DNA from 4 places in the Streptomyces sp. NPDC055013 genome. Region 1 is predicted to be linked to each of the others. Evidence: riboswitches for the same ligand, from Rfam matches in the RefSeq annotation. Region 1 holds a riboswitch; each other region holds the start of a gene.
What was found. A riboswitch is a leader RNA that binds a small molecule or an ion and turns the genes downstream of it on or off. The one in region 1 is predicted to bind cyclic di-AMP.

Region 1 (7,112 bases):
TCGCTCACCTGGACCGACCACGTCACCGGCCGCCAGGGCTTCCTGGTCGTCGACCGGCTGGTACGGGGTGTGTCCAGCGGCGGGCTGCGCATGCGGCCGGGCTGCACGCTCGACGAGGTCACCGGGCTCGCCCGCGGCATGAGCATGAAAGAAGCCCTGCACTACGACCCCGAGGCCAGGTACATCCCCCTGGGCGGCGCCAAGGGCGGCATCGACTGCGATCCACGCGATCCGGAGGCGTACGGGGTCCTCGTGCGCTACCTGCGGACCATGCGGCCCTACATCGAGAACCTCTGGACCACGGGCGAGGACCTCGGGCTCTCCCAGGACGTGGTCGACCGGGCCGCCGCCGAGGCGGGGCTCGTCTCGTCCGTCCAGGCCGTGTATCCGCTGCTCGACGACGAGGCCGGCGCCCGCACCCGGCTCGCGGACGCGTTCGCGGTCGAGGTGGACGGCATCGGGCTCGACGAGCTGGTCGGCGGCTGCGGGGTCGCCGAGTCGGTGCTCACCGCCCTGGACAGGGCCGGTGTGCCGTACTGGAGGACGCGCGCCGCCGTGCAGGGGCTCGGGACCATGGGCGGGGCCACGGCACGCTTCCTCACGCGCGCGGGGCTCACCGTCGTGGCCGTCGCCGACATCAAGGGCACGATCGCCAACCCGGCGGGCCTCGACATCGAGACCCTGCTGGCGGCACGGGACGCGCACGGCACGGTCGACCGGGCGGCGCTGCGGCCCGGCGACCGCGAACTGCCGGGTGACGCCTGGCTGTCGGCCGAGACGGAGGTGCTGGTTCCGGCAGCCGTCTCGTACGTGATCGACGCCGCCAACCAGGGGCGGATCACCGCCCGCTGGATCGCCGAGGCGGCCAACATGCCGGTACGGCCGGAGGCGGAGGAGCTGCTGGCCGCGCGGGGCGTCACCGTGCTGCCGGACGTCGTGGTCAACTCGGCCACGAACGCCTGGTGGTGGTGGACGCTGTTCGGCGACGTCGGTCCGGACGCGGACGATGCCTTCGCCCACACACGGCGCTCGATGCGCGCCCTGACCGACCTCACCCTGGCCCGGGCCGAGACCGACGGGACGACGCCCCGGGCCGCCGCGCACGCGATCGCGGAGGACCGGTTGCCGGTGATCGCCGAGCGGTTCGGTCAACTCCGGTGACCGCAAGGGCCCCGGGCCCCGACTCGGCCTCGGCCCGGGAACGGCCGCTGCAAGCCTTAGGGTGGCCGAGTGGCAAGAGTGCGGTTGAGCGTGGCGGAGCGGCGTGAGGAGTTGCTGCGTGCCGCCGTGGAGCAGATAGAGGCGCGGGGCGTGGCGGCGGTCAGGATCGCCGACGTGGCCGCGGCGCTCGGGGTGAGCAACGCGCTGGTGCTCTATCACTTCGCCACGAAGGAGAAGCTGGTCGCCGCCGCGTTCACGTACGCGGCCCAGGGCGACCTGGCCCGTCTGCGACGGGTCCTCGGGCGTCGTACGACGGCGCTGCGCCGACTGCGGGCGGCCGTGCGCTGGTACGCGCCGACCGGCCAGGCCAAGGGCTGGCGGCTGTGGATCGAGGGCTGGGCGGCGGCGCTGCGCGAACCCGCGCTGCAGGAGGTCACGCGGGACCTGGACCGGCAGTGGAAGGCCGCCATCGCCGAGGTCATCGCGGAGGGCGTGGCCGCGGACGAGTTCCGCTGCCCGGATCCCATGGGTGCGGCCCTGCGCCTGACGGCCCTCCTGGACGGGCTCGCCGTGCAGATGACGTCGTACCGCGGCGCGGTCTCACGCGCGCGTGCCCAGGAGTGGGTGGACGAGGCGCTCGCCCGGGAACTGGGGCTGGAGCGGGAGGCGTTGACGGCGTTGTCGCGCTGACGCCGGCGCATGTGTGGGCCGTACCGATCACACGTCGGCACGGCCCACACCTGCACGTCACCGCGAACCCGATGGCGAACCGCTCTCAAGCCACCGATTCGATCCGCATCTTGATGTCGTCCGGGGACAACGCGCCCTTGGCCGTGACGTGGTCCCCCGACGACTCGCCCCGCAGGCGCCGCCCGATCCAGGGCACCAGGTACTCGCGGGCCCATTGGACGTCGTCGCGGCGGATGTCGAGGGTGCCGCGGGGCGGGAGCGGCGGCCAGGGCTGGTCCGGGTCGGCCGGGACCTCCAGGCCGAGCACCTGGCCCGCGCGCAGCGCCACGCGCGTGTGCCCCTCGGGAGACAGGTGGAGCCGGTCGTGGTCCCAGGCCCGGCGGTCCTGAACGGTCTTCAGGGACCACAGGTCGAGGACCGGGCACCCGTACCGGTCGGCGATGGCCCGCACATGACCGTTGTACGTGGCGATCTTGCCGCGCAGATGTCTCAGCACGGGCACGCCACGGGTGTCGAAACCGGTCGTCACCATGACGGTGCCGACCTCGCAGGTGAGCCGGGCGATCGCCCGCTCGAAGCGCTCGGCGACCTCGTCGGGATCGGTGCCGGGCCGGATGATGTCGTTGCCGCCCGCACAGAACGAGACCAGGTCCGGGGCCAGTTCGGCGGCCTTCGGAAGCTGGTCCTCGACGATCTGGTCGAGCAGTTTGCCGCGCACGGCGAGGTTCGTGTAGTTGAAGTCGCCCTCGGGTCGTCGGTCCGCGAGCAGGACCGCGAACCGGTCGGCCCAGCCGACGAACGCCCCGTCGGGGCCGGGGTCGCCGACGCCCTCGGTGAAGCTGTCCCCCACCGCAACGTACGACCCGATCACTGATCTGCTGTCACTCTTCGAATCGTCTGCCACATCGGCCCATGATTCACCTTCGAATGTGACCTACGCGACCGTAGGACGGGGTTGACGATCGGTGAGATAAGCCACTCCTAAAGTGTTCACCAAACGTGGAATAACCCTCTGATCAGGGGTGTTGTGGGCGCAACCGCCACACAGCCCTCTGTACGCAGACCGAAGGCCGGACCCGGGGATCGGGGTCCGGCCTTCGGCAGCGTGTCAGGCAGGTTGTTGCGCGGCAGGCGTCAGCCGATGGAGACGCCCTTCGAGCGGAGGTAGGAGACCGGGTCCAGGTCCGAGCCGTAGTCCGGGGTGGTGCGGATCTCGAAGTGGAGGTGCGGGCCGGTGACGTTGCCGGTCGCGCCGGAGAGGCCGATCTGCTGGCCCGCCGTCACGGACTGGCCGCTGGAGACGGACAGCGAGGACAGGTGGGCGTACTGGGCGTAGTGGCCGTCGGCGAGCTGGATGACGACCTGGTTGCCGTACGCGCCGCCCCAGCCGGCCGAGACGACGGTGCCCGCGCCAACTGCCTTCAGCGGGGTGCCGGTCGGGGCGGAGAAGTCGACGCCGGTGTGGTAGCCGCTGGACCACATGCTGCCCGCCACCTTGTAGGCGGTGCCGAGGGTGGCGCCGTCGAGGGGGGCGGAGAAGCCGCTGGAGGCGCTGGTGTTCTCGGCGCTCTGCGCGGTGGTGGTGGTCTTCGACGCGGCGGGCTTGGACGCCGAGGACTTCGAGGCGGTCGCGTCCGAGGACGACTTCGAAGGCGCGGAGGAGGAGGGCGCGGACGAGGACTTGGGGGCGCTCGTCTCGGCCTTCTTGCCGCCGATGGTGAGCTTCAGACCCGGGTGGATCAGCGCCGGGTCCGTGCCGACGGCCTCACGGTTGTCGGCGTAGAGCTTCTTCCAGCCACCGCTGACGTTCTGGTCGTCGGCGATCTTCGCAAGGTAGTCGCCGACCTTGACCGAATAGGTCCGCGCATCCGCCTTCTTGTCGGTGGCCTTCTTCTCTGCCTTCTTCGCGGCGACCGGAGCGGACTGAACGGCCTTTTTCGAAACGGACTGAGAAGGAGCGGCGTGGGCGCCGGTGGCTCCGATGAGCGGGAGAGCGAGAGCGGCGCCACCGGTTCCGGCGACGGCGATGGAGCGGGTGAAGCGCAGGGACTTCGGGCGGCGATGCTTACCCTTCGCGGGCATGGCGAATTCCTCTCCGGCGCCTGCGAGGTGAGCTGTCGGGTGCGGGCTGGAGATGCCCGGCCGCGTCGGGACGCGACTTGACCCCAAGCCGTTCCGGAGACCGGAACAGGCGGTTGTACCTGTGGGTCCCCCGCTCCTGCCGGGTACGGGTGAGTTAGCGCGGGATCCGGTCGGCGGCAGGATTAGGCGTCCGTCCGGATTGGTGTGGAACGTAAGCGAGAAAGACGCACGGGAACAAGTGAGGGGTTCCGTCCGAATGCGTTCCTGTTGATCCCTTGTGGGAATTACCGGTCACACTCCGTGAATTGTCGGGACGTCGTCCGACTCAAAACCCCTCGAAAAGCACGTGAATTACGTGGACATGACGAGCGACGCACGGTCACGAATATGACGCTCCTCACGTGACACTTCTCCAGCTCCCTTTACTCCAGAGCGAGTTGGAATGAAGGCGCCAATTCGGACAGAACTCCTAGATGCGACGCAGTCGGATATCCGTCGCATCAAGGTCGCCGCGTAGGCCGGTGCGAAGTCCGTGATGCACCAATACAGAACCTCGGCGAATTTCGCCCGTTCCAAGGCATTCGTCCGATGCTGTCGGGCCGAAGGCGCGCAGTCGCAGCACCGGGGCGGGTTCGCCAAAACTCTGGGCCCGGAGCCAGGCCAGGGCGACCGTCTCGTCACCGAGCACGTACTGCACCGCACCGAGGCCGCCCGCCGGAGGCCGCAGCCGATAGAGGTCGCCGCGTTGCACCACGGGCCGGATCTGCTTGTGGAGCGTCACCCACTCCCGCGCCTCGGCGAGCGCAGGGAGGCGGCCCGGTGGTTGAGCATGGCGTTCGGGCTGTCGGTGACCCAGGCGGCCATGGCCCTTGCCGGGTGGATCTGGCTGAAGCCGTGCTGGATCGCGAGCCGGTCGAGAGGGTCGGCGTTGTCCGAGGTCCACACCTGGTCGGTACGGCGGCGCGCGCCGATGTCGATCCGTCCGCCGCCGCCCGAGCAGGACTCGAAGGCGACGCCGGGGTGAGCGGCGCGAGCCGGTCCAGCAGGCCGTACGGAGCACGCACATGGTCGACCCAGAGGTACTCTTGGACGTCGTCGCGCGCGGGATTCAGTACGAGCTGATTGCGAAGTTCTGTCCGATTCCGCTCCGTTTAATATCGAATCCATTCCAGATGGGCGCGATACAACTCACTGTCCGCATTGACCATTTCTGGTTCGGCCCAGATGCCGAACTGCATGCCGAGCGCGTGCGCGTACTCGGCAAGCGGCTCGAGCCCGGACGGGAAGCGGTCGGGGTTGGGGGTCCAGTCGCCGAGCCCGGCGCGGTCGCTGATGCGCTTCCCGAACCAGCCGTCGTCGACGACGAGCAGCTCCACGCCGACGGCCGCGGCACGCCGCGCGAGCAGGCTCTACTGCTCCTCGGAGATGTCGAACTCCGTTGCCGCCCAGGAGTTGAAAAGCACCGGCCGGCCCCGGTCCGCGTTCGGGATCACGTACGCGCGCTGGTACGCATGCCAGGCGCGGCTGGCCCCGCCGAAGCCGCCGTCGCTCCACAGGCCGGCGAAGACGGGCGTCGTGAAGGACTCCCCCGTCGCGAGGCGCAGCAGGACGGAGGTAGACCTCGCCGCGCTCCTCGGTGGCGTCGTGTCGAGCGCAACCAACCCAGGGCAAATGCTGATGCCCGGTGTGTCCGCGACGGCTGCCGATGACCTTCTCCCCATAGGTGAGGGGTCCGTGCAACTGGGACAACTGCCGGCCCTCCGGGTTGGGCAACGCCCAGGTGACCGAGTCAGCGCGCAGCAGCTCCAGGACGGGTCCCTGGTCGTCCAGGGTCACCCAGCGCTCCACGACGCCCGCGCGCATCCGGTAGTGCAGGGTGACGTTCAGCCCGCCGTCACGAAAGCGCAACCGCAGCTCGTCGCCCTCGGTCTCGTACCGCTCGAACGCCCACTCGGTACCACGCCGCTCGTCGGTGCGCACGGACAGGGCGGGTCGTACGAAGCGGGGCCGCCCTCGACCAGGTACTCCTCGCGGCCCTCGATCGGGGACTCGAAGGGCCGGTACTCGGGCAGCGGGCGTAGGGCGAGGGCGATGCGCGGCCTCCAGTGGAGATGCGGAGCTCGTGGGCGTCCGTCAGGTGGACGGCATAACTGCTGGTCGGCCCGCAGAGGAGCCACATACGGCCGTTGCCGGAGATCTCCAGCATCAAGCCCTCACAGATCTAAAACATACACGAACAGATACCGCCAAATATCAACATAATCAAGAGTCCGGCCATCCCGAGGCAACGCCTGTGGACAACTCCTTGGCCCAGGAAGCCATGTCGTATCGTCGAGTGCGCACCCCGTCGGCCGCATCGCCGAGCCGCGTCGACGGGGCCGACTGGGAGGAGCCCCCGTGACGCAGCAGATCCCGTCGACCGAGCCCGAGCTGGCCGGAGTTCGCAACTTTCGTGATGTGGGCGGACTGCCGACCGTGGACGGACGGCGGGTGCGACACGGGGTTCTGTTCCGCAGCGGCCACCTCGCGCACGCGACCGAGGACGACGCGGCCTTCCTCGACACCCTTGGGCTGCACACGATCTTCGACTTCCGCAACGCGGCCGACCAGAAGCTCGAAGGCGCCGACGTGGAGCTGCGGGGCGTACGCAATGTGAACCTGCCGCTGTCCGACCCCGCGGACGGTGCCGAGTTCTGGAAGATGGTCCGGGACGGCAACCTCGACCAGCTTCGCGAGATCCTGGCCGACGGCAAGGGCGCCGGCCGGATGATCGCCTCCTACCGCATGATCATCAAGGAGCGCACCGCCGAGCACTCCCAGGTGCTGCACTCCCTCGCGCAGGACAGCGTCCCGGCCCTGATGCACTGCGCGGCCGGCAAGGACCGCGCCGGCCTGTCCATCGCCGTGACGCTGCTCGCCCTCGGCGTCGAGCGCGAGGCGATCGTCGCCGACTACCTGGAGTCGAACGCCAAGCACCGCCGCTACAAGGTGCGCCGCAGCGGCAGCGACGCCTCGGCCTACTCGCCCGAGGTCATGGAGCTGCTCAGCCCCCTGTTCGACGCGCGGGCCGAGTATCTGACGGCGGCCCTCGACACGATCGACGAGGCTTGGGGCGGCGTCGACACCTACCTGGAGCAGGGCCTGCGGCTCACCCCGGAGACCCGGGAGCGGCTGCGGGA
Region 2 (7,112 bases), on a different contig from region 1:
CAGGCTGGAATGCCTGGACCGGCGCCAGGCGGACCCCGCCTCTCCGGCTCCCCGTAAAATCGTTCCCACTGTGTCTGACTCCCTCAACGCCCCAGAAGCCCCCCAGCCCGGCACCCCGCATCAGTCCGAGGCCCCCGGCGAGCACGTCGGCCATCATCCGGGTGTCTCCGTTCGGCACACCCGGGCCAAGGGGGAACCCCGGTTCCCGGACGGGCCGAAGGCCGATCCGGCCGGGTCGCACTTCGAGCGGCGGATTCGGAGTTTCCAGCCGCGGCGGAGCAGGGTGACCGCGGGGCAGGCGGACGCGTTGCAGCGGCTGTGGCCGAAGTGGGGGCTCGACATCGACGGGCAGTGCGTCGTCGACCTCGCCGAGCTGTTCGGGAACGACAACCCCGTCGTGCTGGAGATCGGCTTCGGGATGGGGGAGGCGACCGGGCAGATGGCCGGTGCCGACCCCGGCACCAACATCCTCGCCGTCGACGTCCACACCCCTGGGCAGGGCAACCTCCTCAACCTCGCCGACCACAACGGGCTGAACAACGTCCGCGTCGGCAACGGCGACGCCATCATCCTGCTCCGCGAGATGCTCGCCCCCGACTCGCTCGCCGGGCTGCGCGTCTACTTCCCCGACCCGTGGCCCAAGAAGCGGCACCACAAGCGGCGGCTCATCCAGCCCGAGTTCCTCAGCCTCGCCGCGACCCGGCTGAAGCCCGGCGCGCTGGTGCACTGCGCCACCGACTGGGAGTCGTACGCCGAACAGATGCTCGAAGTGCTGACCGCGCACCCCGACTTCGAGAACACACAGGCGGACGGCGGTTTCGCGCCCCGTCCGGAGTTCCGGCCGCTGACCCGTTTCGAGGGCCAGGGACTGGACAAGGGTCATGTGGTGAACGACCTGCTCTTCCGCCGCGTACAGCGGTAGGAGCAGCGGGAACCACAGCACCGACACCAGCACCGACCAGACCATCGACAGCAAACCCCACCGGCGCCCGAGCCCCCCTCGCGCTGCTGCGGGCGGCGCCCCTGCCTCGTTAGGGTCAATGCCGTGGCCACCTGTCCCCCGTACCCGACGCACCCCACCGGTCCCACCGGCGGCGCACTGCGGCACGCGCACTGGTGGCAGAAGCGCTGGGTGCGTTACGGCGCGCTCAGCACCCTGCTCGCGCTGTCCGGGCTGGTCATCCTCGCCCTGGTGCGTGAGCAGACCGGCACCGAAGGGTTCCTGGTCGGGCTCGGGCTGGCCGTCCTGCCCGTACCGCTGCTGGTCGCGTCGTTCCGGTGGCTGGACCGGGTCGAACCGGGCCCCTGGCGCAATCTGTTGTTCTCCTTCGCCTGGGGCGCCTGCGCGGCGGCGCTGATAGCGATCGTCGCCAACAGTTTCGCGACCCAATGGATAGCGACCGCGACGGCCGATCCGTCGCACGCGGACACCCTCGGCGCGACCGTCATAGCGCCCGTGGTGGAGGAGATCGCGAAGGCCGCGGCGGTCCTGCTGGTCTTCCTGTTCCGCAGGCGGGACTTCACCGGCATCGTCGACGGCGTGGTGATAGCCGGCGTCACCGCCACCGGTTTCGCCTTCACCGAGAACATCCTCTACCTCGGCACCGCCTTCGGCACCGACCAGCTCTCCGGCGACCGCGGTATCGCCTCCGTCACCGCGGCGACCTTCTTCGTCCGCGTGATCATGTCGCCCTTCGCGCACCCGCTCTTCACCGTCCTGACCGGCATCGGCTTCGGCATCGCCGCGCTCTCGGGCGAGCGGCAGCACGTGCGGCGCGTCCTCCTCCCCCTCTCCGGGCTGCTGCTCGCCATGGGCATGCACGCCCTGTGGAACGGCTCGTCGTCCTTCGGCGAGTGGGGCTTCTTCGCGGTGTACGCGGCCTTCATGGTGCCCGCTTTCGGGCTGCTGACCTGGCTGGTGATCTGGACCCGGCAGCGCGAGCTGAGGACCGTGCGCGAGGAGCTGCCCGCCTACGTCGTCACCGGGTGGCTGTCGCCCGGCGAGCCGTACGCACTGGGCTCTATGCGGGACCGGCGGGTGGCCCGGCAGTACGCGCGCCGCCACGGCGGGCGGACGGCGGCGCGGGCCGTGGCGCAGTACGAGGCCTACGCCACGTCGCTGGCGTTCCTACAGCACCGCGGGCGCCGCGGGTGGGCGGGCGCCGACTTCGTCGTACGGGAACGCGAGTTGCTGCAGGAGCTGTGGCGACGCCGGGAGGTCGCGCGGCCGGCACTGGAGCAGGCGGTGACCACGGCACAGGCCTGGCCACCGGCTCCTGGGTACGGGGCGCCTGGTCACTGGCAGCCGCACGGGAACGGGTACGCCGGGTACGGGGCGACGACGCCCTACCCCGCGTACAACCCCTATCGGACGTGACCGTGCGGCGCCGGGCGGATCAGGCGGACGCCGCCGTGAGCCTCCCCAATTCCCCGTCCGTCAACGTCAGCTCCCCCACCCCGAGCAACGCCGGCAGCTGCTCCGGCGTCCGTGCCGAGGCGATCGGGGCCGACACCGTGGGCCGGGCCGCGAGCCAGGACAGGGCCACCGTGGCCACCGGCACCTCGTGGGCGGACGCGATCTCGTCCAGCACGGCCAGCACCGTGCGGCCCCGCTCGGTCTGCGCGTGCCGGCCGGCGCCCTGGGCACGGGGGCTGTCCACGGCCGTACCGGCGCGGTACTTGCCGGTGAGGAACCCGGCCGCCAGGGCGTAGTACGGCACCGCCGCCAGGCCTTCCCGTTCGGCGAGGTCCTGGAGTTCGCCCTCGTAGGTGTCGCGGGAGACCAGGTTGTAGTGGGGCTGGAGGGCGACGTAGCGGGCCAGGCCTTCGCGGTCGGAGAAGGCGAGGGACGCCTCCAGCCGCTTCGCCGAGATGTTGGACGCGGCGATGTGCCGCACCTTGCCCGCCTTCACCAGCTCGTCCAGCGCGCCGACGATCTCCTCGACCGGCACTTCCGGCTTGTCGAAGTGGGTGTAGTAGAGGTCGATGTGGTCGGTGCCGAGGCGGCGCAGTGAGGCGTCCGCGGCCGCCTTGATGTTGGCGGCGGTGAGGCCCTGGAAGTCGGGGTGCTGGCTGACCTTCGTGGCGATCACGACGTCCGCCCGGTTGCCGCGCGCCTTCAACCAGTTGCCGATGACGGTCTCGGACTCGCCACCCACGTTGCCCTCGACCCACGCCGAGTACGAGTCGGCCGTGTCGATGAAGTTGCCGCCCGCTTCGGTGTACGCGTCGAGGACGGCGAAGGACCGGGGCTCGTCGGCGGTCCAGCCAAAGACGTTGCCACCGAGGCAGAGCGGGAAGACCTCGAGGTCGGAGGAGCCGAGCTTGCGCAGAGAAGTCATGCTCGACACCAACGTCCGTCACGGAGGCCGATCTTCCGGGAGGGTCGCAAAGTTCCCGTAAACAAGCGAACCCCGGCGCTCCGGATACCGGCAGCCCTGACGTCGGGGGGACGCCGTCAGGACTGCCGGGGATCAGGACAGGATCGCCGGGGAACAGGTGTGGACGGACTTCAGCTGGGAACTTCAGTTAGGGATGAGGCAGGGACGCCTCAGGGCGTGAGGCCCTTGCCGCGCAGCCACGCCAGCGGGTCGATGCCGCTGGAGCTGCCGCCGGGGTGCACCTCGAGGTGCAGGTGGGCACCGGTCACGTTGCCCGTGGCGCCCACGCGGCCGATGACGTCGCCGGTGTTGACCTTCTGGCCGACGCTCACGCTGATCGAGGACTGGTGCGCGAACCAGACCTCGGTGCCGTCGTCGAGGGTGAGCTCGGTCTTGTAGCCGTACGAGCCGTCCCAGCCGGCGAACGTGATCGTGCCGCTGTGCACGGCCTTGATCAGCGTGCCCGAGGGCGCGGCGAAGTCGAGGCCCGTGTGGTAGCCGGAGGACCAGTAGGCGCCGGCCTGCCCGAAGGTCGAGGTGAGGGTGTACGAGGAGGTCGGCAGCGTGTACTGCTTGGCCAGCTCGGCGAGGCGCTCGGCCTCGGCCTTCTGGCGGGCCTCCTCCTCGGCCTTGGCCTTCGCGGCGGCGGCCTTGGCCTTGGCTTCCTTCTCCGCCTTGGCGGCCGCGTCGGCGGCCTCCTTCTCGGCGGCGGCGACCGCGGCTGCGGCGGCCTTGCTGTCGATCTGGTCCTGCTGGTACTCGGCCTGCGCGATGATCCGGCTCCGCAGCGCCTCACCGGCGTCGGAACCGCCCTGCGCGGTCTCGTCGTAGGTCTCGCCCATGGTGCTGAGGGCGGTGGCCGCGTCCTCGGCGGGCTCGGAGGAGTCGTCCGAGATCAGGGGCAGGTCCGGCATGGTGATGGCGACCGGCGGCTTGCCGCTGTTCGCGCTGGCCATGCCGCCCGCGCCGACGGCGGCTATGACACCGACGCCGAGAACCGTGGAGCTGCGGGCGAGTCCCCCGCCGCGCTGCTTGGAGACGCGATGCCTGCCGCGAACGGGACGAAGGGACTCCGCGGTGGGGTTCCACTCCTCGAACGGGCCCTCGTCGGTGCGGTTGCGGTCGTAGCCGAAGGTGTCGGTGCTGCGCTGACTCGGCACGAACGGGGCTTGCGGGGCAGGCCGGTTGGACGCCACGTGGGCGTACTCCTTTCCTTCCTTCTCGCCTACCGGGTTAGCTGACGGGTTCGGAGCAGGAAGGTCTCCTACGCGCGTATACCGCCCGTGAGTTCACGGTGGTAGTTGCGCGATTCACCCCAAGGTGGTGGTTCCCCGGTTCCCTTTCGAGATTCGGCGCGTGCGCACGGAGCCGCCTCTTGTGACGGCTGGGACGACCGCGCTGCGTTATCGAACGTTAATAGACGCGGGGTGCGGATTCCAAGCTGTTCCACTTGATCATTAACGATTTTCGCCTGGACTTACGGGTCATGAGCGGCCTAAATCGGGCGAGTTGGCCAGAGCTCGGGCGTCACACAGGTGTTGACGGTGTGTCAGTTGTTATGCGGAGGGGGGTCGGCCGGTCACATCCGGTGACAAGGATCAAGGAACGGCATCACGGCCGTCGTACGGCGATGAGGGCCATGTCGTCCGCCATCCCGCCCCCGGAGTGCCGCCGCACCTCCGCCGCGAGGACGCCGAGGATGGCGGCCGGCTCGCGACGGGCGTTGGCCCGACCCGCCAGTCCCGCCTCGGGGTCGTAGAACCGGTCGTCGTCGTCCCGTGCCTCGCTCAGGCCGTCGGTGTACAGGAGCAGCGTGGCCCCGCTCGGGCAGTCGGCCTCCTGAGCCCGGTCGGGCCAGACACCCAGCTCTCGCATGCCGAGCGGCAGCGCGGGCTCGGCGGCGGGCAGCGCGCGCACGGTGCCGTCGGCGTACAGCAACAGAGGCGACGGATGCCCGCGGTTCACAAGGCGCACGATCCCGCTGCCGTGCGGCAGCTCGGCGAGTACGGCGGTGGTGAACCCCTCGGCGGACTCGGCCCACTCGCGCCGGTCGCGCTCGCGCACCAGTGCCCGCTCCAGGCGCTGTGCGACCGCCTCCAGCGTGGCCTCCTGCTCGGCGGCCTCCCGGAAGGCCCCGATGACCACGGCCACCGCGCCCACCGCCCCGATGCCCTTGCCGCGCACGTCCCCGACGACGACCCGCAGGCCGTGCGGGCTGTCCTGCACGGCGTACAGGTCGCCGCCGATGGAGGCGCCCTCCTGGGCGGCCTCGTACCGTGCGGCGATCCGGAAGCCGCCGATCTGCTCGGCCGGTTCGGGCAGTACGGCGCGCTGGGCGGCCTCGGCGATCTCGCGGGCGGAGGCGAGGCGTTCGTCGCTGCGGCGGACGAGGACGTTGATGAGAACGGCGAGGACGGAGACGGTGACCACGGTGACCAGCTCCGTGATCACCTCCGCCTTGGGAAGGCCGCCGCGCAGGATGCGCAGCACGAACAGTGCGGCAACGGCCACGACGCCCGTGATGACCGTGCCGCGCTGGGAGTACAGCGGGGCCGCGACCAGGGGTGCGGCGGTGAAGAAGGGGGCGCCGGTGAAGTCCGTGGGCGTGACGAAGTCGTACACGCCACCGGCCGCGATCAGCAGGGCGGGGAGCAGCCGGACGAACCGGCGTGCGTACGAGATCCGCCGTTGCTCCACCTCACCAGGGTTCCCGAAACGGGGGCGCGGGGCGAGTGGTGAGGGCCGACCGGACGAGCGCGGACGTCGAGCGGAAAAGGCTCAGGGCCGGAACTGATCAGTTCCGGCCCTGAGTCATCAGTAGCGGGGACAGGATTTGAACCTGCGACCTCTGGGTTATGAGCCCAGCGAGCTACCGAGCTGCTCCACCCCGCGGCGATGACTCAATAGTACGCCATCCGCAGGACAAGATGCACACGCGTTTCCCCGGCCCCGCCCTGACCAGTGTTTTCCGCACCCGTCGGGCGGGGCGGTCAGGACAGCAGATGGCTGTTCGGAGCCTTGGCCTGCCCCTCGTACTCCGGCAGGACCACGACATCCACCCCTTCCCCGGCCAGCAGCCCGCTCCCGTCGGCCCCCGCCACGAACGTGTCCGGCTCCCGCCAGGCCGTCACCACCCGCCGCACCCCCGCATCGAGGATCAGCCGCGCGCAGGGCACCGGACGGGACGCCCGACGCGTACAGGGCTCCAGACTCGTGTACACCGTGGCGGACGTCACCCGCGGATCCCCGGCCGCGATCTTCGCCAGCGCGGCCTCCTCCGCGTGCACCACGGGATCACCGCCCTCCCGCGAGTACCCCCGCGCCAGCTCCGTGCCGTCGGCCGCCACCACGACCGCCCCGACGCTGAAGGCCGTCCCCGACGGCGGGCACTGCGCCGCCAGCTCGCAGGCCAACGCCAGCCACTTCCGGTCCGCGGCGGACGGCAGGACACCCGCACCGGGCGCCGTGGGCTCGTAGCGCATCAGCACGACGTCCTCGATCCGCCGCGTCTCGACCAGCCGCAGCCGGCCGCCCTGATACCCGCCCGGCCCGAACAGCCGCGGCGCGTCCGGGTCCCCCACGAACAGCGGCGCCAGCACCAGCTGCACCTCGTCCGCCAGCCCCTGCTGAAGGAGCTGCGTGTGGATCGTGCCGCCCCCCTCGACCATCAGCCGTTCGACGCCGCGCACCTCGCGCAGGTGCCGCAGCAGGCCCCGCCAGTCCAGGTCTGCG
Region 3 (7,112 bases), on a different contig from region 1:
CGGGTGGCTCGCCGACCGTGTCCTCGGCTCGTACCGGGCGGTGCTGTGGGGCGGCGTCCTCATCGCCTGCGGCCATTACGCCATGGCGGTGCCGACCGCCGACATGACCTGGGTGGGCCTCCGCCTGATCAGCGCCGGCACGGGGCTCCTCAAGCCCAACGTCGCCACCATGGTCGGCAGGCTCTACCCCACCGACGACGACCGCCGTGACGCCGGCTTCGCGCTCTACTACATGGCGATCAACATCGGCGCATTCGCGGGCCCGCTCGTCACCGGCCGGCTCGGCGGCCACAAGGGCTGGCACTGGGGCTTCTCGGCTGCCGCGATCGGCATGACGCTCGGCCTGGTCCAGTACGTCACCGGTCGCCGTCACCTGGCCGGACGGAAGCACGCCGCCGAATTCGCGCCGGTCCCGGACACCATGCGCCGGACGGTCCGTCTGATCGTCACCGGCCTGGTCGTCACCGGCCTGGTCGTCACCGGCCTGGTCGTCACCGCGGCGGTCGCCGTCCTGTTCGCTGCCGCCGGCCGGCTCACCATGGACCGCTTCGTCGACCTGCTCACGCTCGTCTCGGTGATCGCCCCGGCCGTCCACTTCGCGGTGATGTTCTCCAGCCCGCGCGTGACCCCCGAGGAACGCGGTCGTCTGCGCCCCTACATCGTCCTGATCCTTGCCTCGACGGTCGTCTTCAACTTCATCCTCTTCGAGGCGTACTCGACGATGATCCTGCCGGCCTCGACGAAGGCCGAGACGACGATCCTCGGCTTCGACTTCCCTGCCGGCTGGTACGCATCCGCCCTCGGCGCCTTCGAGGTCGCGCTGGCCCCTGTCGTGGCCGCGCTGTGGGTCCGCATGGGGCGCCGCCAGCCGCACGCGCCCAACAAGATCGCGATCGGGGTCGTCCTCGGCGGTCTGTCCTTCCTGCTGATGGTGCTGCCGACCGCCGGGCACTCCTCCGACGACCACCTCATGTCCGTCTGGTGGATCGTGGGTTCGTACCTGCTCCTCGGCCTCGGCGACGTCCTCCTGGAGACCTCCGGCATGTCGGCCACGACCAAGCTCGCCCCGGCCGCGTTCGCCGGTCAGACCATGTCCCTCTGGTTCTCGTCCCTCGCCCTGGCCAACGGCGTCCTGGCCCAGACGGTGAAGCTCTACGACGACGTCTCCAAGCCCGCCTACTTCGGCCTCAACGGCGCGATCGCGGTGGCCGCGGGGCTCGCCGTGATGGCCGCGGCACGCTGGCTTCGCCGCACGATGCACCCGGTGCACTGACCTGACGGGGATACCGCTCATGCACATCCGTACGTCCTTCCCCCACGAGACGACTCACCACGACCTCCTCATCCCGCTCCCGGACGGGACCCTGCTGTACGCGCGCGTGTGGCGCCCCCCCCCGACGGACGAGCCCGTACCGGCGCTCCTCGAGTACCTGCCGTACCGCCTGACCGACTGAACCGCACCCCGCGACCACCAGCGCCACCCCTGGTACCCCGGCCACGGCTACGCCTCCGTGCGCGTCGACATCCGCGGGCACGGCAACAGCGAGGGCCTGCCCACCGACGAGTACTCGGAGACGGAGCTCGCCGACGGGGTCGAGGACGTCAACTGGCTGGCGGCCCAGCCCTGGTGCAACGGCCGGGTCGGCATGTTCGGCATCTCCTGGGGCGGCTTCAACTCCCTCCAGATCGCGACCCTCGGGCCCGAACCGCTCAAGGCGATCATCACGGTCTGCTCCGCGGACGATCGCTATGACAACGACGTGCACTACATGGGAGGTTCCGTCCTCGCCGTCGACATGCACGCCTGGGCCTCGACGATGCCGGCCTTCGTCGCCCGCCCGCCGGATCCGCTGTATGCCGGGGACGCCTGGCGGGAGATGTGGCTGGAGGCCCTCGAACCGTTCCTGCACACCTGGCTCGGCCACCAGACGCGCGCGCGACGACCATTGGCGCCACGGCAGCGTCTGCGAGGACTACGGCGCGATCGACGCCGCCGTCCTGGCGGTGGGCGGCTGGCACGACCCGTACCGCGACACCGTCGTGCGCCTCGTCGAGCACCTGCCGGCGGATCGCGTGCGCGGCCTGATCGGCCCCTGGTCGCACCAGTACCGCGACCCCGGCCTGCCGCCGGGACCGGCGATCGGCTTCCTCCAGGAGACGCTGCGCTGGTGGGACCACTGGCTGAAGGACGAGGACACGGGCGTCATGGCCGAGCCCCTGCGGCGCTCGTACGTCAGTGACTCGCACCGCCCGGCCACGGTGTACCCCACGCTGCCCGGCCGCTGGGTCGGCGAGCCCGCCTGGCCCTCTCCGCACGTGCGCGCGGTGACGTACGCCTTCCGGGGCGCCCCCGTCCTCGTCCGCTCCCCCACGCACACCGGCATCGGCGCCGGCCGCTTCTTCCCCTTCGGCAACGACGCCGACCTGCCGCCGGACCAGCGGGAGCAGGACGCCCGGTCCGCCTGCTTCGAGTTCGAAGTGGGCGAGGAGACCTGGGTGTTGGGGCGGCCGAAGGTGCGACTGCGGCTGACGTCGGAGGTGCCGCGCGGGCAGGTCGTCGCCCGGCTCCGCGACGTGGCACCGGACGGCTCCTCGACCCTGGTCACGCGGGGCGTGCTGAACATGTCGGCGCGCCACGGCCGGGACCGCACGGTGCCGTGGGAGCCGGGCGCGACCGAGGACGTGACCTTCGGGCTGAACGGCATCGGCCATGCCTTCCCGCCCGGCCACCGCATCCGCCTGGCCGTCTCCTCCGCGTACTGGCCTGGATCTGGCCCCAGCCCGACTCGGCGGCGGGCTTCGGCCTGGAACCGTCGGGAAGCTCGCTGGAACTTCCGATACGCGCACCTGCGTTGGACGAATCGACGGACGGTACGGCGATCGCCTTCGAGGAACCGGAGCAGGCGGAGCCGCTCGGCGTGAACTCCCCCATCACGCTGGACGAGCCGCGCCCCGAGCGCCTCGTCGTGCGGGACGTGACCAAGGGCGAGTGGCGCCTGGAGGTCGACCCCCGGTACGGCGTCACGCGCGTGTACCCCGACGGCCTGGAGTTCACCGAGGACGCGCTGGAGACGTACACGATCAACGAGTGGGACCCCCTGTCGGCCCGCACCCGCTCGGACTGGTCGATCCGCCTGCACCGCCCGGAGCTGGGGTGGGACGCAACCGTGCTGCACGGAGGGCGAAGAGGTACTTTTCCACCGGACATGGGAGAAACGGACTCCACGGACAGCCAGTTAAAGGCGAGTTGGACCCATTGCCCGATTTGCCGCTCTTGTGGATGCCAGTGAATTGGGTCACTTACGCCCATTCATGGAACCGTCTCCCCGCACCCGCGTCCCCCTTGCCCCCAGAGCAAGTTGAGGCTTGGCAACCGCAAAGGATCAAGCGCCCCATTCGCACCAGACCATGGTCAACCGGCCAACAGGTGACCACGGCACTTGTTCCGGGCATGTGCTCTCGCATACGTTCCCGCTCAGTCGGGCGGACGCCTAATCCTGCCGCCGCCCGCGTCATCCACCCACGCAACTCACTCACGCACGGCAGGAGCGGGGGACCCAGGTAAGTCGCTGGACCGGACGCCTTGATGGCGCGCCGGACCGGCTCGGGGTGAAGTCGCGCCGCCGCAGGGCGGCGCGGCCGGGCATCTCCCGCCCGAACCCGACAGCTCACCTCGCAGGCGCCGGAGAGGAACAGCGCCATGCCCCGAGGCAAGCACCGCCGCCCCCGCACCAACCCGCTCACCCGGCACGTCATCGCAGCCGGCACCGGCACCGCCGCCCTCGCCATCCCGCTCCTGAGCGCGACCACCGCGAGCGCCGCACAGCCGACCCAGTCCCCCACCGTCGCGCAGGCCGCTCCCCAGGCCGCCGTGAAGGCCAAGACCGTCGCGTACACCACGAAGAAGGGCGACACGCTCTACGGCATCGCCGACCGGTACGACGCACAGGGCGGCTGGAAGCAGCTCTACAAGGACAACCGCAAGGCCGTCGGCGACGACCCCCGCCTGATCCACCCGGGCCTCGACCTGGAGGTCCGGGCGACGAAGAAGGCGAGCTCGCCGGGCAAGTCGGCCGACAAGGCGTCCGCGCCCGCCAATAAGTCCAACGTCGCCAAGGCCACCCAGTCGTCCGTGAAGACGTACCCGAACAACCTGGACGGCTGGATCCGCAACGCTCTGGACATCATGGCGCAAAACGGAATCCCGGGCTCTTACGAGGGCATTCACCGCAACATCATGCGCGAGTCGTCCGGCAACCCCCAGGCCATCAACAACTGGGACTCCAACGCCGTCGCGGGCACCCCGTCCAAGGGCCTCCTGCAGGTCATCGACCCGACCTTCGCGTCGTACCACGTGCCGGGGACGGTGTACGACCCCTACGACCCGGTCGCGAACATCACGGCCGCGTGCAACTACGCGGCCGCGCGTTACGGCTCGATCGACAACGTGAACGGTCCCTACTAGGCCCGGGCGCGGGGGCCCGGCCGCCGACGACATGCCCTACTGGGCGAAGTCGGCCAGGCTCCCCGCGAACAGCCTCTCGAGGACGACGGCGATGCCGTCGTCCTCGTTCGAGAGGGTGATCTCGTCGGCGACCGCCTTGAGTTCGGGATGCGCGTTGGCCATCGCCACCCCGCGGGCGGCCCAGTCGAACATCGGGATGTCGTTGGGCATGTCCCCGAAGGCGATCGTCTCGCGCGCGCCGAGACCGAGATGCTCGGCGGCAAGCGCGAGACCGGTCGCCTTCGTGATGCCGCATGGCTGGAGTTCGACGGTCCCGGGCCCCGACATGGTGACCGTCGCGAGGGAGCCGACCACCGACCGCGCCGTCGCCGCCAACTCGTCGTCGGACAGGGTGGGATGGCGCAGCAGCACCTTGCTGATCGGCTCGCACCACAGGTCGTCGCGGTGCCGGACGCGTACGGCGGGCAGGGTGGGGTGCGGCATCAGGTACCCGGGCTCGATGAGCGTGAGCCCGTCCACGCCGTCCTGGTCGACGGCCGCGTACACCTGCCCCACCTCGGCCTCGATCTTGCCGAGCGCGGTCTCCGCCAACTCCCGGTCCAGGGTGATGGACCACAGCAGACAGTCCGCTCCGGCGTCGTACAACTGCGCACCCTGTCCGCACACCGCGAGCCCCCGGCTGCCCAGGACGTCGAGGAGCGGGCGCACTCTGGGCGCCGGCCGCCCCGTCACGACGAGGTGCTGCGCACCGGCCGCCGCCGCCTGTGCGAGCGCGTCGAGGGAACGGTCGGAGAGCGTGTCGTCGCCTCGGAGCAGCGTCCCGTCCAGGTCAGTGGCGATGAGTGAATATGCGATGGGTCGGGCCATGATCAGAGAATACGGACAGGAGGCCCCATCGACTCGACTCGAACCGGACGGCTGCTGTGTTCACATGCGTTGACACCTGTTCCGGTTCCAGTTCTGACTCCGCTCGGGCAACTTCCTTTTGCTTGTGGCGATTTCACCCCGACGTGGTGCCTGCGGACTCCTGGACGGCACCGACCCCCCTCCTGTCGATGTGGCCGAGCGCGGCGACCTGCTGATTCGCCGGCCCTCCGCGACGCGAGTTCTGCACTGCCCAAGACCCTCGCCTCACCCGTAACGTGTGGCCCGACCACATGGCACGGAGCGTATGAGAGTGAGGCAGCACCCCATGCCCCCCTTCGATCTCCCCGAGGGCGACCCCTTCGGCACGCACAACCTTCCGTACGGCGTCTTCTCCCTTCCCGGCTCGGACTCCGCGCGACGGGTCGGCGTCCGGCTCGGCGACCACGTCCTCGACGCGGGCAAGGCGGCCTACGCACTCGGCTCGCCGTACGCCCCGCTGCTCGCCCAGGACTCCCTGAATCCGCTGCTCGCCGCGGGCCACACCACGTGGTCGGACGTACGGCGCGCACTGACGGCGTGGGTGACGGTGCCGGCGCACCAGGAGGCCATCGCGGACCTCCTCCACCCGCTGTCCTCAGTCACCCTGCACCTCCCCTTCGAGGTCGCGGACTACGTCGACTTCTACGCCTCCGAGAACCACGCCCGGAACGTCGGCCAGATCTTCCGCCCCGACGCCGAGGACTCCCTCACCCCCAACTGGAAGCACCTGCCGATCGGTTACCACGGCCGCTCCGGCACGGTCGTGGTTTCCGGCACGGACGTCGTACGACCGTCCGGCCAGCGCAAGGCCCCCGCCGATCCGGAGCCGGTCTTCGGCCCGTCGGTCCGCCTCGACATCGAGGCCGAGGTCGGCTTCGTGGTCGGCACACCCTCGGAGATGGGCAGGCCGGTGGCGCTGGGCGACTTCCGTGAGCACGTCTTCGGCCTGTGCCTGCTCAACGACTGGTCGGCACGCGACGTCCAGGCCTGGGAGTACGTCCCCCTCGGCCCGTTCCTCGGCAAGTCCTTCGCCACGTCGGTGTCGGCGTGGATCACCCCGCTGGACGCGCTGGAGGAGGCGCGGGTGGCACCGCCAGAGCGGACGCACCCCCTGCTGCCGTACCTGGACGACTCCGGCCCCGACGCCGAGCCCGGCGGCTACGACCTGCGTATCTCCGTGGCCATCAACGGCCACGTCGTCTCCGAGCCCCCCTTCTCCACCATGTACTGGACGGCCGCCCAGCAGCTGGCCCACATGACCGTGAACGGCGCCTCCCTGCGCACCGGCGACCTGTACGGCTCGGGCACGGTGAGCGGCCCGACGGAGCGCGAGCGAGGCTCACTGCTGGAGCTGACCTGGAACGGCCGGGACCCTCTCGAACTCCCGGACGGCAAGCGGGCGTTCCTGGAGGACGGCGATGTGGTGACCCTGTCCGCCTGGGCCCCGGGCCCCGGTGGGGTCCGGGTCGGACTCGGGGAGGTGACGGGGCGGGTCGTGGCGTCGTGATGGGACGGGGCGGGGCGCAGTGACGCCGGGCATTCGGCGAGTCCTTCCCCCTGACTCCTGCGATGGTCACCGTCATACTGGCTGGCGGTGGGAACCGAGCCGCAACCGGTGTTCGTGACCCACCGCCCCGTACTGCCGCCCCCGCACCATCCCTGACCAGGATCCGGAGCCCTTGGCATGACCGTCTGCCTGCTCCTGTTGAGCATCGTCGCCCTGACGGCCGCCGTACCCGTC
Region 4 (7,112 bases), on a different contig from region 1:
TTGGCCGGCAGCACCTCGGCGGCGAAGCGGCGGATGTCGCGCTCGCGGGCGACGGCGCCGATGTGTTCGAGCAGGGCGGAGGCGACGCCACGGCCCTGGTGGGCGTCCTGGACGAGGAAGGCGACCTCGGCCTCGTCGGCGGGCGCGGACGCGGGCATTCCGTCGGCGCCGATCCGGTCGTAGCGTACGGTGGCGATGAACTCGCCGCCCACCGTGGCCGCGAGTCCCACCCGGTCCACAAAGTCGTGGTGCGTGAAGCGGTGGACGTCCTTTGCGGACAGTCGCGGGTAGGGCGCGAAGAAGCGGTAGTACTTCGACTCGTCCGACACCTGCTCGTAGAAGCTGACCAGGCGCTCGGCGTCATCAACGGTGATGGGGCGGATGCGCGCGGTGCCGCCGTCGCGCAGCACCACGTCGGCTTCCCAGTGGGCGGGGTACGCGTGCCTGTCCGAGGCGCTCTGCATGGGGCCCAGAGTACGGCTCGCGTACGACAACGGCGCGAGGCAGTCTGTTCAGGACGTACGTGGGGTCGAGGCCGCGACCCGACGGTCACCTCAGGAGGGGACGTTCGTCAGACGTTCGTCCAGTTTCGTCGTGCTTCACGGGTGTGGGAAACTGGTCTAGACAACCCTGAACACCGAAGGGCAGCATCACATGGCTGAGCGCCGCGTCAACGTCGGCTGGGCCGAGGGTCTCCACGCCCGCCCCGCCTCCATCTTCGTCCGAGCCGCCACGGCCACAGGCGTCCCGATGACGATCGCCAAGGCCGACGGCAACCCCGTCAACGCGGCCTCCATGCTGGCCGTTCTGGGCCTGGGCGCCCAGGGCGGCGAGGAGATCGTCCTCGCCTCCGACGCCGAGGGTGCGGACGCCGCCCTCGACCGTCTGGCGAAGCTGGTCTCCGAGGGCCTCGAGGAGCTGCCCGAGACGGTCTGAAGGACCTGAGCGGGACTCCACACCAAGCGGTGAAGCCGCGTCCGCCTTTCCGGCGGGCGCGGCTTCGCTGTTTTCGGCGGACGGCGTCCTGATTTCAGACAGGCGGCGTCCTGATTCGAGGGCAGCGGTTCCGCTATTCGAGGCCGACGTCCCGAGAATTACCGCACGCCTGAAAAAGGGCAGCGGAAATTACGCGCCTCCAAATATGCCCTCTTTGTATACGGCGCCCGTGTTAATGCCGCAGGCTCGGCATGTTTACGGGATGTTGCGAATTCCTCACACGCTCCGTGCGATCACCGCGGGAGCCGAAGCGCAGCCGATGCGCGGAGATCGAGCGCTCGGCGTGCAGCGCCGTGATCGCGCGGGCGCGCTCGCCGTCGCCGCGCGCCACCGCGTCCACGATCGCGCCGTGCTCGGTCCAGGACTCCACGGGGTCGACCGGCGCCTCGACTGCGTACATCCAGGCGATCTTGTGGCGCAGCTGGGTCAGCATCGAGGTCAGGGCGGGACTGCCGGAGGCCTGGGCCAGCGTCTCGTGGAACCAGCCGCCCAGCGAGCGCAGATCCTCGCTGTTTCCCCGCCTGGCCCGCTCCTGACCCAGCCTGACCAGACCGCGCAGGACCTTCAGATGGGCCTCGGTGCGCCGCTGGGCGGCCCGGGAGGCGCCGAGCGGCTCCAGGAGGGCACGCATCTCCAGCAGGTCGGAGGCCTCCTGTTCGCTCGGTTCGGCGACGCATGCGCCCGCGTGCCGCCGGGTCACCACGAAGCCCTCCGCCTCCAGGGTGCGCAGGGCCTCGCGCACGGGGACGCGGGAGACGCCGTAGCGACGGGCGAGGAGTTCCTCGGTGAGCCTGCCGCCGCGCGCGTGGACCCCGGCGACGATGTCGTCCCGGATCGCGGTGCATACCGAGTGCGCCGGAATACGCATGACCGACCTCCGCCTTAATCCCCGTGAAACGTCGACGAATGACGTGTGTTGAGTGACTCTATTGCAACCGGCGGGAATTTCCGACGGGAGGCCGGAATCCATGGATATTTTTTGGACAGTGGGTCGTTCGAAACGCCGAAAGCCCCGGCTCGGGGAGCCGGGGCTTTCGGAAGACGCGGGGCGTCAGCGGTGGGGCGTCAGATGTTCACACCGTGCGAGCGCAGGTAGGCGACGGGGTCGATGTCCGAGCCGTACTCCTGCGTCGTGCGGGCCTCGAAGTGCAGGTGCGCCCCGGTGACGTTGCCGGTGGCGCCGGACAGGCCGATCTGCTGACCGGGGGTGACCGTCTGTCCCACCGAGACGGATATGGACGACATGTGGCCGTACTGGGTGTACGTACCGTCGTTCATCTTGATCACGACCTGATTGCCGTACGACCCGCCCCAGCCGGCCTCCACGACGGTGCCGGAGGCCACCGAGTGGACCGAGGTGCCGCTCGCGGCGTGGAAGTCGACGCCGGTGTGGCTGCCGGAGGACCAGACGGCGCCGCCGGCCTTGTAGCCGGTGGAGACGTACGAGCCGGAGATCGGGGCGACGTAGGACAGCAGGCGCTTGCGCTCGGCCTCGCGGGCGGCGCGCTCCTTGGCTTCGCGCTCCTTCTTCGCCTTCGCGGCCGCCTTCTTGCGTGCGGCCTCCTCGGCGGCCTTCTTGCGGGCCGCGGCCTCCTTGGCGGCCTGCTCCTGGGCGGCGGCCTGGGCGTCGATCTGGTCGGCGATCGAGTTCTCGACGGCGACGACGGGGATCAGGCCGGTCTGCTCGACGGCCGGTTCCGCGGCGAGCGCCGGGGCGGCCAGGGTGCCGATGACGCCGGTGGCGGTGAGTGCGGCGACGCCCGCGGCGCGGGCGGTGGTGCGCTCGAAGCGGCTGGGGCGACGGTGCTTCCCCGCGGGACGCTTCCCGGTGGCGCAGGTGAACGCCATGAAGTGGCTGGTCCTTTCCTTCCTTCTCGCCTACCGGGTTAGCTGACGGGTTCGGAGCAGGAAGGTCTCCTACGGACCCCCTCGCGGCTGCGCGGGCGTCCGATTCACCCCAGGGACTTCGATGGGTCCCCGGCTCCCCTGGCTCGCGCCTTACGGGGACTCGGCGATGGCTGTCCGGTGCCGCGGGCGCGGCGCAGTGCCTGACGGACAGCCCGGAAGACGCTAAACGGGGCATCTTTCAATCCCCAAACGGATCCTGCCTTTTGTAGTGCATCCCACAGGTCAGACAGGCAACCTCTCCCTCAATTCGGGCATAAAGGGGCCCTGGTGACTCTTCCGTCACCAGGGCCCCTACGCACGCGTGCCGACTCCGGCGCCGCGTCTGTCCCCTACTCGGCCGCCACGACGCTGACTTCGCCGATGCCGAGGGCCTCGACGGGCTCCCGGATCTCGGCCGCGTCGCCGACGAGGATCGTCACCAGACGGTCGACCGGGAAGGCGCTCACGGCCGCCGCGGTGGCCTCGACGGTGCCGGTCGCGGCGAGCTGCTGGTACAGCGTCGCCTGGAAGTCGTCGGGCAGGTGCTGCTCGACCTGGTCGGCCAGAGTGCTCGCCACGGCCGCGGCCGTCTCGTACTTCAGCGGCGCCACCCCGACCAGGTTCTGCACGGCGAAGTCCCGCTCGGCGTCGGTGAGTCCCCCGTCGGCGACACCGCGCAGGACCTTCCAGAGGTCGTCCAGGGCGGGACCGGTGTTCGGGGTGTCCACGGAGCCGCTGATGGCGAGCATCGCCGCACCCGAGCCGTCCGGGGCGGAGCGCAGGACCTGCCCGAACGCGCGGACACCGTAGGTGTAGCCCTTCTCCTCGCGCAGGACCTTGTCCAGGCGGGAGGTGAGGGTGCCGCCGAGGCAGTACGTGCCGAGCACCTGCGCGGGCCAGACACGGTCGTGCCGGTCGGGGCCCACACGGCCGATCAGCAGCTGCGTCTGGACGGCGCCGGGGCGGTCCACGATGACGACGCGCCCGGTGTCGTCCGCGGTCACCGGCGGGACCGGCCGGGGCTGGGCCGGGGAACCGGTCCAGGCGCCCAGGGTGTCGCCGAGGAGGGCGTCGAGGTCGACGCCGGTGAGGTCGCCGACGACCACGACGGTGGACGTCGCCGGGCGCACATGCCGCTCGTAGAAGGCACGGACGCCGGCGGAGTCGATGCCGGCGACCGTGTCCTCGGTGCCCTGGCGCGGGCGGGACATGCGCGAGGTCGCCGGGAACAGCTGCCGGGACAGCTCCTTCGCGGCGCGGCGCGAGGGGTTGGCCAGCTCGTGCGGGATCTCGTCGAGGCGGTTGCGCACCAGGCGCTCGACCTCGGCGTCCTCGAACCCGGGCGCCCTGAGCGCGTCGGCGAGCAGGCCGAGGGCCTTCGGGAGACGGGAGACGGGCACCTCGAGGCTGACGCGCACGCCGGGGTGGTCGGCGTACGCGTCGAGCGTGGCGCCACAGCGCTCCAGCTCGGCGGCGAACTCCTCCGCGGTGTGCTTGTCGGTGCCCTCCGAGAAGGCACGCGCCATGATCGTGGCGATGCCGTCCAGGCCCTTCGGCTCGGCCTCCAGGGGCGTGTCCAGGAGGACCTCGACGGCGACGACCTTCTGTCCGGGGCGGTGGCAGCGCAGGACCGTCAGGCCGTTGTCCAGCTTGCCGCGCTCCGGTGCCGGGAACGCCCAGGGCCGGGCCTGGCCGGCCTGGGGCTGCGGATGGAACTCCATGCTGGCGAGCTCGGTCACTGCGCCGACTCCTCGTTCTCGTCGGTGGTCCCGGCGGGTGCGGCCCCGTCGGCGGCGGCTTCCAGGTCCTCGGCCTCGTCGGCGACCGGCTCGTACACCAGCACCGCGCGGTTGTCGGGGCGCAGACGGGCCTGGGCGACCGCCTGGACCTCCTCGGCGGTGACGTCGAGGACGCGCTGCACGGCGGTGAAGGCGAGCTGCGGGTCGCCGAACAGGACGGCGTACCGGCACAGTTCGTCGGCGCGGCCCGCGACCGTACCGAGCCGGTCCAGCCACTCGCGCTCCAGCTGGGCCTGCGCGCGCTCCATCTCCTCGGCGGTGGGGCCTTCCTGCGCGAATCGGGCGAGCTCCTCGTCGACGGCCGCCTCGATGACGGGCACCTCGACGTCACCGGACGTCTTCACGTCCAGCCAGCCCAGGGAGGGCGCCCCGGCCAGGCGCAGCAGTCCGAATCCGGCCGCCACGGCCGTACGGTCGCGGCGTACCAGCCGGTTGTAGAGGCGGGAGGACTCGCCGCCGCCGAGGACGGTCAGCGCCAGGTCGGCCGCGTCGCACTCGCGCGTGCCGTCCGTCGGGAGCCGGTAGGCGGCCATCATGGCGCGCGCGGGGACGTTCTCCTCGACGACCTCGCGCAGCTGCTCACCGATGGTGTCGGGCAGCGAGCCGTCGCGGGGCGCGGGCTTGCCGTCGTGGGACTTGATGGAGCCGAAGTACTTCTCCACCCAGGCGAGCGTCTGCGCCGGGTCGATGTCGCCGACGATCGACAGCACGGCATTGTTGGGCGCGTAGTAGGTGCGGAAGAACGCGCGGGCGTCCTCCAGGCCGGCCGCGTCCAGGTCGGCCATCGAACCGATCGGCGTGTGGTGGTAGGGGTGCCCGTCGGGGTACGACAGGGCGGTCAGCTTCTCGAACGCCGTGCCGTACGGGACGTTGTCGTAGCGCTGGCGGCGCTCGTTCTTGACGACGTCGCGCTGGTTTTCCAGGCCCTCCTCGTCGAGCGCGACCAGGAGGCTGCCCATGCGGTCGGCCTCCAGCCACAGCGCGAGCTCCAGCTGGTGGGCGGGCATGGTCTCGAAGTAATTGGTGCGCTCGAAGCTCGTGGTGCCGTTCGGCGAGCCGCCCGCGCCCTGGACGAGCTCGAAGTGGCCCGTGCCCTTCACGCTGCTCGAGCCCTGGAACATCAGGTGCTCGAAGAGGTGGGCGAGTCCGGTACGGCCCTTGACCTCGTGGCGGGAGCCGACGTCGTACCAGAGGCAGACCGCGGCGACCGGCGTGAGGTGATCCTCGGAGAGCACCACGCGCAGGCCGTTGGCCAGGCGGTGCTCCGTGGCGGTGAGGCCGCCGGATTGTGCCTCCGGTGTGGCCGTGTGACCCATGGGCAAGGTGTCCTTCCGGTCGCGTGCACTGCGTTGTGTCGAGCGGTTCGTGCTCAGTTCCTGCCACTGTATGCAGCGTCCGAAGGGTCGGCGAAGTTCCCGGTCAGAACGCCGTGCCGGTACGCGGGTGAGCGCGGGCCCGCGTCGACGCGCGGGACGGCCCTCAGGCACGGCTCGCCGTCCCCTCCCGCGACCGTGTCGAACGGGGCCGGCCCGGCACACGCCGGCCGTTCCCACACGCCGTGAGCGGGCTCGTACACCCCGCGACCTGGCACGGCGCCCGCCGATCACTCCGGCGAGTGAACGGTCGCGCGGCGCGCGCTTGCCTTGGACTCCGCCGGCCGCAAGCGCGCTCCCGGACAATGATGTTCGTGTCCCACCCCTCCCCTCCGTCGCGGGGGAGGCCCGGCGTCGGCGACACTTCTGCGATGCCGGGTCGGAGCCCAACATCGGGTCCTGGTCGGTGGTTGTCAGTGCCGCGGTCCACAATGGTCCGCGTCAGATCCGCAAACGCTCGAGCGACCAGAAACAGAGGAGCCGGCAGCGATGGCCCGCCGCAGCACGAAGAACCCGCCGCCCGAGGACTCGTACGAGGAGAAGATCCTCGACATCGACGTCGTCGACGAGATGCAGGGCTCCTTCCTCGAGTACGCGTACTCGGTCATCTACTCCCGCGCCCTGCCGGACGCCCGCGACGGTCTCAAGCCGGTGCACCGTCGCATCGTCTACCAGATGAACGAGATGGGCCTGCGCCCCGACCGCGGCTATGTGAAGTGCGCCCGCGTCATCGGCGAGGTCATGGGTAAGTTGCACCCGCACGGCGACGCGTCGATCTACGACGCCCTGGTGCGCATGGCACAGCCCTTCTCGATGCGCGTCCCGCTGGTCGACGGCCACGGCAACTTCGGATCGCTGGGCAACGACGACCCGCCGGCCGCCATGCGGTACACCGAGTGCCGGCAGGCCGCTGCGACCAGCCTGATGACCGAGTCGATCGACGAGGACACGGTCAACTTCACGCCCAACTACGACGGCCAGGAGCGGGAGCCGGTGGCGCTGCCCGCCGCCTTCCCGAACCTCCTCGTCAACGGCGCGTCCGGCATCGCCGTCGGCA

Region 2: another riboswitch for cyclic di-AMP. It lies ahead of ACWGDB_RS04670 (M23 family metallopeptidase); the one in region 1 lies ahead of ACWGDB_RS03905 (LysM peptidoglycan-binding domain-containing M23 family metallopeptidase).
Region 3: another riboswitch for cyclic di-AMP. It lies ahead of ACWGDB_RS18915 (transglycosylase SLT domain-containing protein); the one in region 1 lies ahead of ACWGDB_RS03905 (LysM peptidoglycan-binding domain-containing M23 family metallopeptidase).
Region 4: another riboswitch for cyclic di-AMP. It lies ahead of ACWGDB_RS37570 (M23 family metallopeptidase); the one in region 1 lies ahead of ACWGDB_RS03905 (LysM peptidoglycan-binding domain-containing M23 family metallopeptidase).

What each region holds. Positions count from the first base shown of each region.
Region 1 covers NZ_JBSGVW010000002.1:276,221-283,332, reverse strand. Annotated here, with positions in the region: gene ACWGDB_RS03920 (Glu/Leu/Phe/Val dehydrogenase dimerization domain-containing protein) at 1-1,161, shown strand, start outside; gene ACWGDB_RS03915 (TetR/AcrR family transcriptional regulator) at 1,231-1,851, shown strand; gene ACWGDB_RS03910 (SGNH/GDSL hydrolase family protein) at 1,937-2,722, opposite strand; gene ACWGDB_RS03905 (LysM peptidoglycan-binding domain-containing M23 family metallopeptidase) at 2,986-3,933, opposite strand; cyclic di-AMP (ydaO/yuaA leader) riboswitch at 3,938-4,095, opposite strand; partial or broken gene ACWGDB_RS03900 (alpha-galactosidase) at 4,403-6,139, opposite strand; gene ACWGDB_RS03895 (tyrosine-protein phosphatase) at 6,331-7,112, shown strand, end outside.
Region 2 covers NZ_JBSGVW010000003.1:7,802-14,913, forward strand. Annotated here, with positions in the region: gene trmB (tRNA (guanosine(46)-N7)-methyltransferase TrmB) at 71-922, shown strand; gene ACWGDB_RS04660 (PrsW family intramembrane metalloprotease) at 1,046-2,377, shown strand; gene ACWGDB_RS04665 (aldo/keto reductase) at 2,397-3,341, opposite strand; gene ACWGDB_RS04670 (M23 family metallopeptidase) at 3,551-4,576, opposite strand; cyclic di-AMP (ydaO/yuaA leader) riboswitch at 4,588-4,745, opposite strand; gene ACWGDB_RS04675 (PP2C family protein-serine/threonine phosphatase) at 4,992-6,077, opposite strand; tRNA gene ACWGDB_RS04680 (tRNA-Met) at 6,199-6,272, opposite strand; gene ACWGDB_RS04685 (dihydrofolate reductase family protein) at 6,371-7,112, opposite strand, start outside.
Region 3 covers NZ_JBSGVW010000013.1:116,706-123,817, reverse strand. Annotated here, with positions in the region: partial or broken gene ACWGDB_RS18925 (peptide MFS transporter) at 1-1,273, shown strand, start outside; partial or broken gene ACWGDB_RS18920 (CocE/NonD family hydrolase) at 1,293-3,240, shown strand; cyclic di-AMP (ydaO/yuaA leader) riboswitch at 3,521-3,695, shown strand; gene ACWGDB_RS18915 (transglycosylase SLT domain-containing protein) at 3,701-4,465, shown strand; gene ACWGDB_RS18910 (HAD family hydrolase) at 4,502-5,332, opposite strand; gene fahA (fumarylacetoacetase) at 5,658-6,878, shown strand; gene ACWGDB_RS18900 (M56 family metallopeptidase) at 7,056-7,112, shown strand, end outside.
Region 4 covers NZ_JBSGVW010000047.1:42,865-49,976, forward strand. Annotated here, with positions in the region: gene ACWGDB_RS37555 (bifunctional acetate--CoA ligase family protein/GNAT family N-acetyltransferase) at 1-464, opposite strand, end outside; gene ACWGDB_RS37560 (HPr family phosphocarrier protein) at 655-936, shown strand; gene ACWGDB_RS37565 (GntR family transcriptional regulator) at 1,169-1,864, opposite strand; gene ACWGDB_RS37570 (M23 family metallopeptidase) at 2,062-2,844, opposite strand; cyclic di-AMP (ydaO/yuaA leader) riboswitch at 2,858-3,020, opposite strand; gene ACWGDB_RS37575 (M16 family metallopeptidase) at 3,234-4,622, opposite strand; gene ACWGDB_RS37580 (M16 family metallopeptidase) at 4,619-5,998, opposite strand; gene ACWGDB_RS37585 (DNA gyrase/topoisomerase IV subunit A) at 6,545-7,112, shown strand, end outside.